DNA from 3 places in the Lentzea sp. NPDC054927 genome. Region 2 is predicted to be linked to each of the others. Evidence: riboswitches for the same ligand, from Rfam matches in the RefSeq annotation. Region 2 holds a riboswitch; each other region holds the start of a gene.

Region 1 (2,257 bases), on a different contig from region 2:
ACGCCTCACCGTCGCGGTTGCTCGACGTGCTGTTCCCGGCGTTGATCGCGGGTGTGGTGCTGACGTTCGTGGCACGGCCGTTGTCCGTCGTGCTCGCCTCACTGCCGTTCAAGGTGCCGTGGCGGGAACAGGCGTTCCTCTCCTGGTCGGGGCTGCGCGGCGCGGTGCCGATCGTGTTCGCGCTGATCCCGTTGATCCAGGGCGTCGAGGGTGCGCGCGAGCTGGTCGACGCGGTGTTCGTACTGGTCATCGTGCTGACCGTGGTGCAGGGCACGACGCTGCCGTTCCTCGCGCGACGCCTCGGGCTGGTGCGCACGGGGGAGGCGCAGGAGGTCCAGGTCGACTCGTCGCCGTTGGACGAGCTGGGCGCCGAGTTGCTGCAGGTGCACATCCTGCGCGGGTCGAAGCTGCACGGCGTCTACATGACCGAGTTGCGGCTGCCGGTCGGCGCCACGGTGAGCCTCGTGGTGCGCGGCGGGAAGAGTTTCACGCCACAACCGACGACCCGGCTCAACACCGACGACCAGTTGCTCATCGTCACCACCGAAGAAGCGCGCGACGCCGCTGAGCGGCGCATACGTGCCGTGGACCGCGCCGGTCGTTACGCCCGGTGGAAGGGCGAGACCGGCGATTAGTCGGTCTCCGAGGCTTCTCAGCATGTGATCGGGTGTCGACGAGGCGGTCACCCTCCGCTAACGTCGTCGGCAGGTCATGAGAGCCAGCGTCAAGCCCAAGCTTGCTGGCCGGCAACCCTCCAACCGCGGTGGGGTGCCCTTGGTGAGGACCTGGTCCGGCGCGTGGGGCGCCGGTCAAGCGCGGGCCTTCGCGACACGGGGCCCCTGGCCTCGGAGGCAGCTCGATGACGCTCGCGATCACCCCCAGCACCGCCACCACCGTTCCGGCTGTCGTCGGCGTTGACCTGCGCGTTCCGCTCGTCACCGGAGAGCGCGTCAGCTACGCCAACCTCGACCACGCGGCCAGCGCGCCCTGTCTGCAGGAGGTCCGCGACGCCGTCGACGAGCTGCTGCCCTGGTACGCCAGCGTGCACCGCGGCGCCGGGTTCGCCTCCCAGGTCTCGACCCGCGTCTACGAGCAGGCCCGCGACCGCATCCGCAAGTTCGTCGGGGCGCACTCCTCCGACGCCGTCGTCTTCACCCGCAACACCACCGATTCGCTGAACCTGTTGGCGCGCAGCGTTCCCAAGAACACCGCCGTCGTCCTGTTCGACAGCGAGCACCACGCTGCTCTGCTGCCGTGGCGCGGCCCGAACGTTCAGCGCGTCCCCGCTCCGTCCTCGTCCGGTGCTGCGGTAGTCGCACTGGACCGGGCTCTGGCCGCCGCCCCGGTCGGCCCTCGGTTCGTGATCGTCACCGGGGCGTCCAACGTCACGGGGGAGCTGTGGCCGGTCGCGGAGCTCGCGAAGGTCGCCCGCCGGCACGGTGCGCGGATCGCGCTCGACGCCGCGCAGCTCGCCCCGCACCGCCCGATCAACGTCCGCGAGCTGGGCGTCGACTACATCGCGTTCTCCGGCCACAAGATCTACGCGCCGTTCGGTGCGGGCGTGCTGGTGGGCCGCGCCGACTGGTTGCAGCAGGCCCAGCCGTACCTGGTCGGCGGCGGCGCGACGTCGAAGGTGACCGACCACGGTGACCGCCTCGGCGTGGCCTGGTCCGCGGTGCCCGAGCGGCACGAGGCCGGCAGCCCGAACGTCGTCGGCGTGCACGCGCTGGCCGCGGCCTGCGAGATCCTTTCGCGGCACTGGGAGCAGACGGTCGCGCACGAGCAGGAGCTGCTGGCCCGGCTGCAGGACGGCCTGCGCACGATCCCCGGCTTCCGCGAGCTGGCCATCCTGACCGACGTCGACAAGGTCGGCGTCGTCAGCTTCACGATCTCCGGCTTCGACGCGGGCTTCCTCGCGGCGGCGCTGTCCGCGGAGTACGGCATCGGCGTGCGCGACGGCGCCTTCTGCGCGCATGTGATCGTGGGTCGCCTGGTCAAGCAGGTCGGTTCGCACGAGGAACGCGCTGTGCGGGCGTCGATCGGCCTCGGCACGACGGCCGAGCACGTGGATCGTTTGGTGGCGGCGCTGCGCACTCTGGTCACCGAAGGTCCGAAGTGGACCTACACGCAGCGCGACGGCCGCTGGGTTCCCGAGGACGACAACCGAACCCTGCCGCCGTTCCTCGCGTAGTCCCGTTAGTGGACAATGACGTGGTGAGTGACGAGTCCAAGGCCGCGGAGAAGGTCTCCGGCAAGG
Region 2 (2,257 bases):
CCGCAAGATCGTTGCCGCCGCCGACCTCACCGAGGACGACGTGGTGCTTGAGGTTGGGCCGGGGCTGGGCTCGCTGACGCTCGCGCTCCTTCCCGTGGCCAGGCAGGTCGTGGCTGTGGAGATCGACCCGCCGCTGGCTGAGCGGTTGCCGCAGACCGTTGGTGAGATGGACGCGGAGAACGCCGGGAAGCTTCATGTGGTCCTCATGGACGCGATGAAGGTGACTGCGGCGGACCTGCCTGTGCAGCCGACGGCGATCGTTGCCAACCTGCCGTACAACGTGGCGGTGCCGGTGGTGCTGCACCTGTTGAGTGAGCTGCCCTCCCTCGAGAAGGGGCTCGTGATGGTGCAGGCCGAGGTGGCGGACCGGATGGCGGCGAAGCCTGGCAACAAGATTTACGGCGTGCCCAGTGTGAAGCTTGCCTGGTACGCGGAGGCTCGGAAGGCCGGGGCGATCGGCAAGAACGTGTTCTGGCCGGCGCCCAATGTCGATTCTGGGCTGGTTTCCTTTCAGCGGCGGGAAAAGCCGTTGTCCACTGTGGATCGGAAGCGGCTGTTCGGGGTGGTTGACGCCGCGTTTGCGCAGCGGCGGAAGACGCTCAGGGCTGCGCTCAAGGGGTGGGCTGGCAACACGCAGAACATCGACGAGCTGCTACAGAAGGCCGGGGTGGATCCTCAGGCTCGGGGTGAGCAGTTGAGCGTGATCGACTTCATCCGGATTGCCGAGGCCTAGGCCGGGGATCCTTCGGCCATCAGTGTGATCTGTCGAACGAATCGGAATCTGGCTTGCGCAACCGGACGTCTGTCCGGTTGACTGCTAAGTGCCATCCGGAGCGACTGAGAGACCTGGCTCTACGACGTCGCAGCAACCACCCGCTGGATGCGGGCAGGTGCTAACGCCAGGACCGATGGAGGATCACATGGGTACCACGCGAATGCTGACGCGCCGTCGAGTTGTCGACCAGTGCCGTCGCACCGCATCTGCATGTCGTCGCCACCTCGTCTAAGGCGCCTTCTAAAAGTCCTTTGACGCGCACTCAGTCATCGAGTGGCGCACACCTGAGCAGACCCCGACAGCGCACGTCCGTCACAAACGGGCTGTGTGTCGTCGCGCGCAGCCGTGGAGCAGATGTGATCACTGTCGAAAACCTCACCAAGTCCTTCCAGGGTGTCAACGCCCTGAACGGCGTGACCCTCGATGTCGAAGCGGGCACCGTGCTCGGTGTCGTCGGCCCGAGCGGGGCCGGCAAGTCGACGCTCGCGCGCTGCGTTGCGTTGCTGGAGCGTCCCGACTCCGGGGCGATCCGCGTCGACGGCACGGACATCACCAGCCTGGACGGGTCCGCCCTGCGGGCTGCTCGTCGGCAGATCGGCGTTGTGCCGCAAGGGGATTCGCTCCTCAGGCAGCGCACGGCGGCGGGCAACATCGCGTTGCCGCTGGAGTCCGCGGGCGTGCCCGGACCGCAGCGCCGCACCCGTGTGGGCGAGCTGCTGGACCTCGTCGGGCTGACCGACAAGGCCGCCTCCTACCCCGACCAGCTGTCCGGTGGGCAGCGTCAGCGCATCGCTGTGGCGCGTGCGCTCGCCGCGAACCCGTCGGTGTTGCTCGCTGACGAGCCCACGTCCGCGCTGGACCCGGAGACCACCGGTTCCGTGTTGACGGTGCTCGACCGTGCGCGCGCTGAGCTGGGTGTGACCGTTCTCGTCGTCACGCACGACATGGGCGTGGTCCGCAAGATCTGCGATGACGTCGCTGTGCTGGAGCAGGGCCGCGTCGTCGAGCATGGCAAGGTGCTCGACCTGGTCAACGACGCCGCGAGCCGCACGAGCAGTGCGCTGCTGCCCGCCGTCGACCTGAACCCGATCAACGAGAGCAGCTACGACCGCGTCGCGGACGTCGTGCTCGTCGGGTTCGCCGCGGTCGGCGCGTTGCTGCCCGAGGCTGCGCACCGGTTCGGCGTCGAGCTGAACATCGTCGGCGGTGGCCTCACGCGGCTGGGCGAGACGCCGGTCGCGCGGTTCCGCCTCGGCCTGAACGGCGAGCGCTCGGACTCCGCTCTGGAGTGGATCGGCGAGGCCGGCGGCTCGGTGCAGAGGTCCCTGAAGGGCCCGCAGGGAGTAGCTGCGTGAGGTCTGCAACACCCTGGTCCGACGTCGTCAGCTTCCTCGTCGAGGCCACCGGCGAAACGCTGTACATGGTCGGCGTTTCCACCGTCATCGCCACTGTTTTCGGAGTTCCCGTAGGTGTTTGGCTGCA
Region 3 (2,257 bases), on a different contig from region 2:
CGCGAAGAGGGTCGTCAGGCGACGCTTGGCGGACGGTCCGGCCGGTCAGCGGCGCGGAGCAGGTAGGGCACGAGTCCACGTCAGGAGCATGCCAGGAACCGAATCGTGACGGGGCCTCGATGACTGAGCACAACGCGGCTCGGGGACGCACGCGCGTCCCCGAGCCGGAGGGAGGTGATTAACCCAGTGCCTTGATGACGGCCTCGGCCGACGCCGGGACCGTCGCGCGCGGGCCGACCGTGTCGCCGAGCGCGTCGAGGGTCTTGAGGCCGTCGCCGGTGATCAGCAGCACGGTCTCGGCGTCCGGGTCGAGCTGGCCCGACTCGATCAGCTTCTTCGCCGTCGCCACGGTCACGCCGCCGGCGGTCTCGGCGAAGATGCCCTCGGTGCGGGCGAGGAGCTTGATGCCCTCGACGACCTCTTCGTCGGTCACGTCCTCGATGGCGCCGTTGGTGCGGCGCACCGCGTCGAGCACGTACGGGCCGTCGGCCGGGGCGCCGATCGCCAGCGAGCGGGCGATGGTGTCCGGGCGGACCGGGCGGATGACGTCGTGGCCTGCCTTGAACGCGGTGGAGATCGGGGAGCAGCCGGTGGCCTGCGCGCCGAACACCTTGTAGGGGCTGGCTTCCACGAGGTCCAGCTGGCCGAGTTCGCGGAACGACTTGTCGACCTTGGTGAGCTGCGAGCCGGAGGCGATCGGCACGACGATCTGGTCGGGCAGGCGCCAGCCGAGCTGTTCGGCGACCTCGTAGCCGAGCGTCTTCGAGCCCTCCGCGTAGTACGGGCGGACGTTGACGTTCACGAACGCCCAGTCCTCGTTCTCCGCGGCGAGTTCCTGGGCGAGGCGGTTCACGTCGTCGTAGTTGCCGTCGACGGCGATCAGGGCGCCTTCGTAGACGGCGCTCATCAGGATCTTGGCGCGCTCGAGATTGGAGGGAACGAGAACGACCGACTTCCAGCCCGCGCGGGCTGCGGCCGCGGCGACGGCGTTCGCCAGGTTGCCGGTGGACGGGCAGGCCAGCACCTTGAAGCCGAGTTCGCGGGCCGCGGCGAGCGCGACGCCGACCACGCGGTCCTTGAAGGAGTGGGTGGGGTTGCCGGTGTCGTCCTTCACCCAGATCTTGCGCACGCCCAGGGCCTTGGCGAGGTTGTGAGCCTCGACCAGGCGGGTGCCGCCGGGGTCGGTGTTCGGGTGCTGTTCCACAGTGGACGGAACGGGGAGGAGGCCGCGGTAGCGCCAGATGGACCTGGGGCCGGCTTCGATGTCCTCGCGCCGGATCTTCCCGAAGTCGTAGGCCACTTCCAGCGGCCCGAAACACTCGAGACAGGCGTACTCAGGAGCGAGAGGGGTTTCATTCCCACATTCCCGGCACAGCAGTGCCCGGGCAGGGCCGAGGTCGAACTTGGTGCTCGTGGGCACAGTGACAGCAGTCATCGCGAGGTATCTCCTCATCTTTCCCGCGAAATCGAACGGGTCGGAATTGGCACCGTGATCGTCTGCGCATGACTCTGTGCATGGCTCTGCACATAGCGCTGACGCCGGTTGCCGGGGCTTCGTCGGGCCGTTCCCTCTGCCCCTCTGGATGAGCGGTGTTCAGTTGTGGCTACCAAGCTACGGCACCGGTCCGTTGCTCAGCCACCGACGTCCACGATTCGAGACGTGGGAAGATGCGGAGCGTGAGCGCACCGGAGTCACTGCACCTCGTCATCGGCGAGGAGGAGTTGCTGGTCGAACGTGCTGTTCGGGCGGCTCTCGACGCAGCACGCAAGGTCGATCCGACCGCCGACCTGACCCGTGTCCAGGTGACTGATCTCACGGCCCCGGAGCTGGCCGAACTGGTGAGCCCGTCGCTGTTCGCGGAGGGTCGCGTGATCGTTCTGCAGAACACGCAGGACATCGGCAAGGAGGTCGCCGACACGGTGCTCTCCTACCTCAAGACGCCCGCGGACGGGGTCACGCTCGTCGTCCTGCACACGGGCGGTGGTCGCAGCAAGGCCGCCAAGGACCTGCCGGGACAACTGAAGAAGGCCGGTGCCGCGGTCACCGAGTGCGCCAAGATCACCAAGGCCGCTGAGCGCGAGGCGTTCGTGCGCAACGAGGTGCGGCAGGCGGGCGGCAAGATCGACTCCGAGGCCGTCGCCACGCTCATCGACGCCGTGGGCACGAACCTGCGTGAGCTCGCCGCGGCGTCGTCACAGCTCGTGTCGGACACCGACGGCAAGGTGACGGTCGACGAGATCCGCCGCTACCACCAGG

Evidence for each region. Region 2 has a riboswitch for S-adenosylmethionine ahead of ACWGE0_RS36795 (methionine ABC transporter ATP-binding protein). Riboswitches for the same ligand answer to the same signal wherever they lie in the genome.
Region 1: it holds a riboswitch for S-adenosylmethionine, as region 2 does, so the genes downstream of both, ACWGE0_RS38020 (aminotransferase class V-fold PLP-dependent enzyme) here and ACWGE0_RS36795 (methionine ABC transporter ATP-binding protein) in region 2, are expected to answer to the same signal.
Region 3: it holds a riboswitch for S-adenosylmethionine, as region 2 does, so the genes downstream of both, thrC (threonine synthase) here and ACWGE0_RS36795 (methionine ABC transporter ATP-binding protein) in region 2, are expected to answer to the same signal.

The regions. Positions count from the first base shown of each region.
Region 1 covers NZ_JBSGXZ010000045.1:15,096-17,352, forward strand. The annotation lists gene ACWGE0_RS38015 (potassium/proton antiporter) at 1-635, shown strand, start outside; SAM riboswitch class IV at 708-822, shown strand; gene ACWGE0_RS38020 (aminotransferase class V-fold PLP-dependent enzyme) at 860-2,191, shown strand; gene lspA (signal peptidase II) at 2,215-2,257, shown strand, end outside.
Region 2 covers NZ_JBSGXZ010000041.1:76,124-78,380, forward strand. The annotation lists gene rsmA (16S rRNA (adenine(1518)-N(6)/adenine(1519)-N(6))-dimethyltransferase RsmA) at 1-733, shown strand, start outside; SAM riboswitch class I at 822-915, shown strand; gene ACWGE0_RS36795 (methionine ABC transporter ATP-binding protein) at 1,132-2,130, shown strand; gene ACWGE0_RS36800 (methionine ABC transporter permease) at 2,127-2,257, shown strand, end outside.
Region 3 covers NZ_JBSGXZ010000058.1:9,585-11,841, reverse strand. The annotation lists gene thrC (threonine synthase) at 179-1,435, opposite strand; SAM riboswitch class I at 1,447-1,590, opposite strand; gene holA (DNA polymerase III subunit delta) at 1,669-2,257, shown strand, end outside.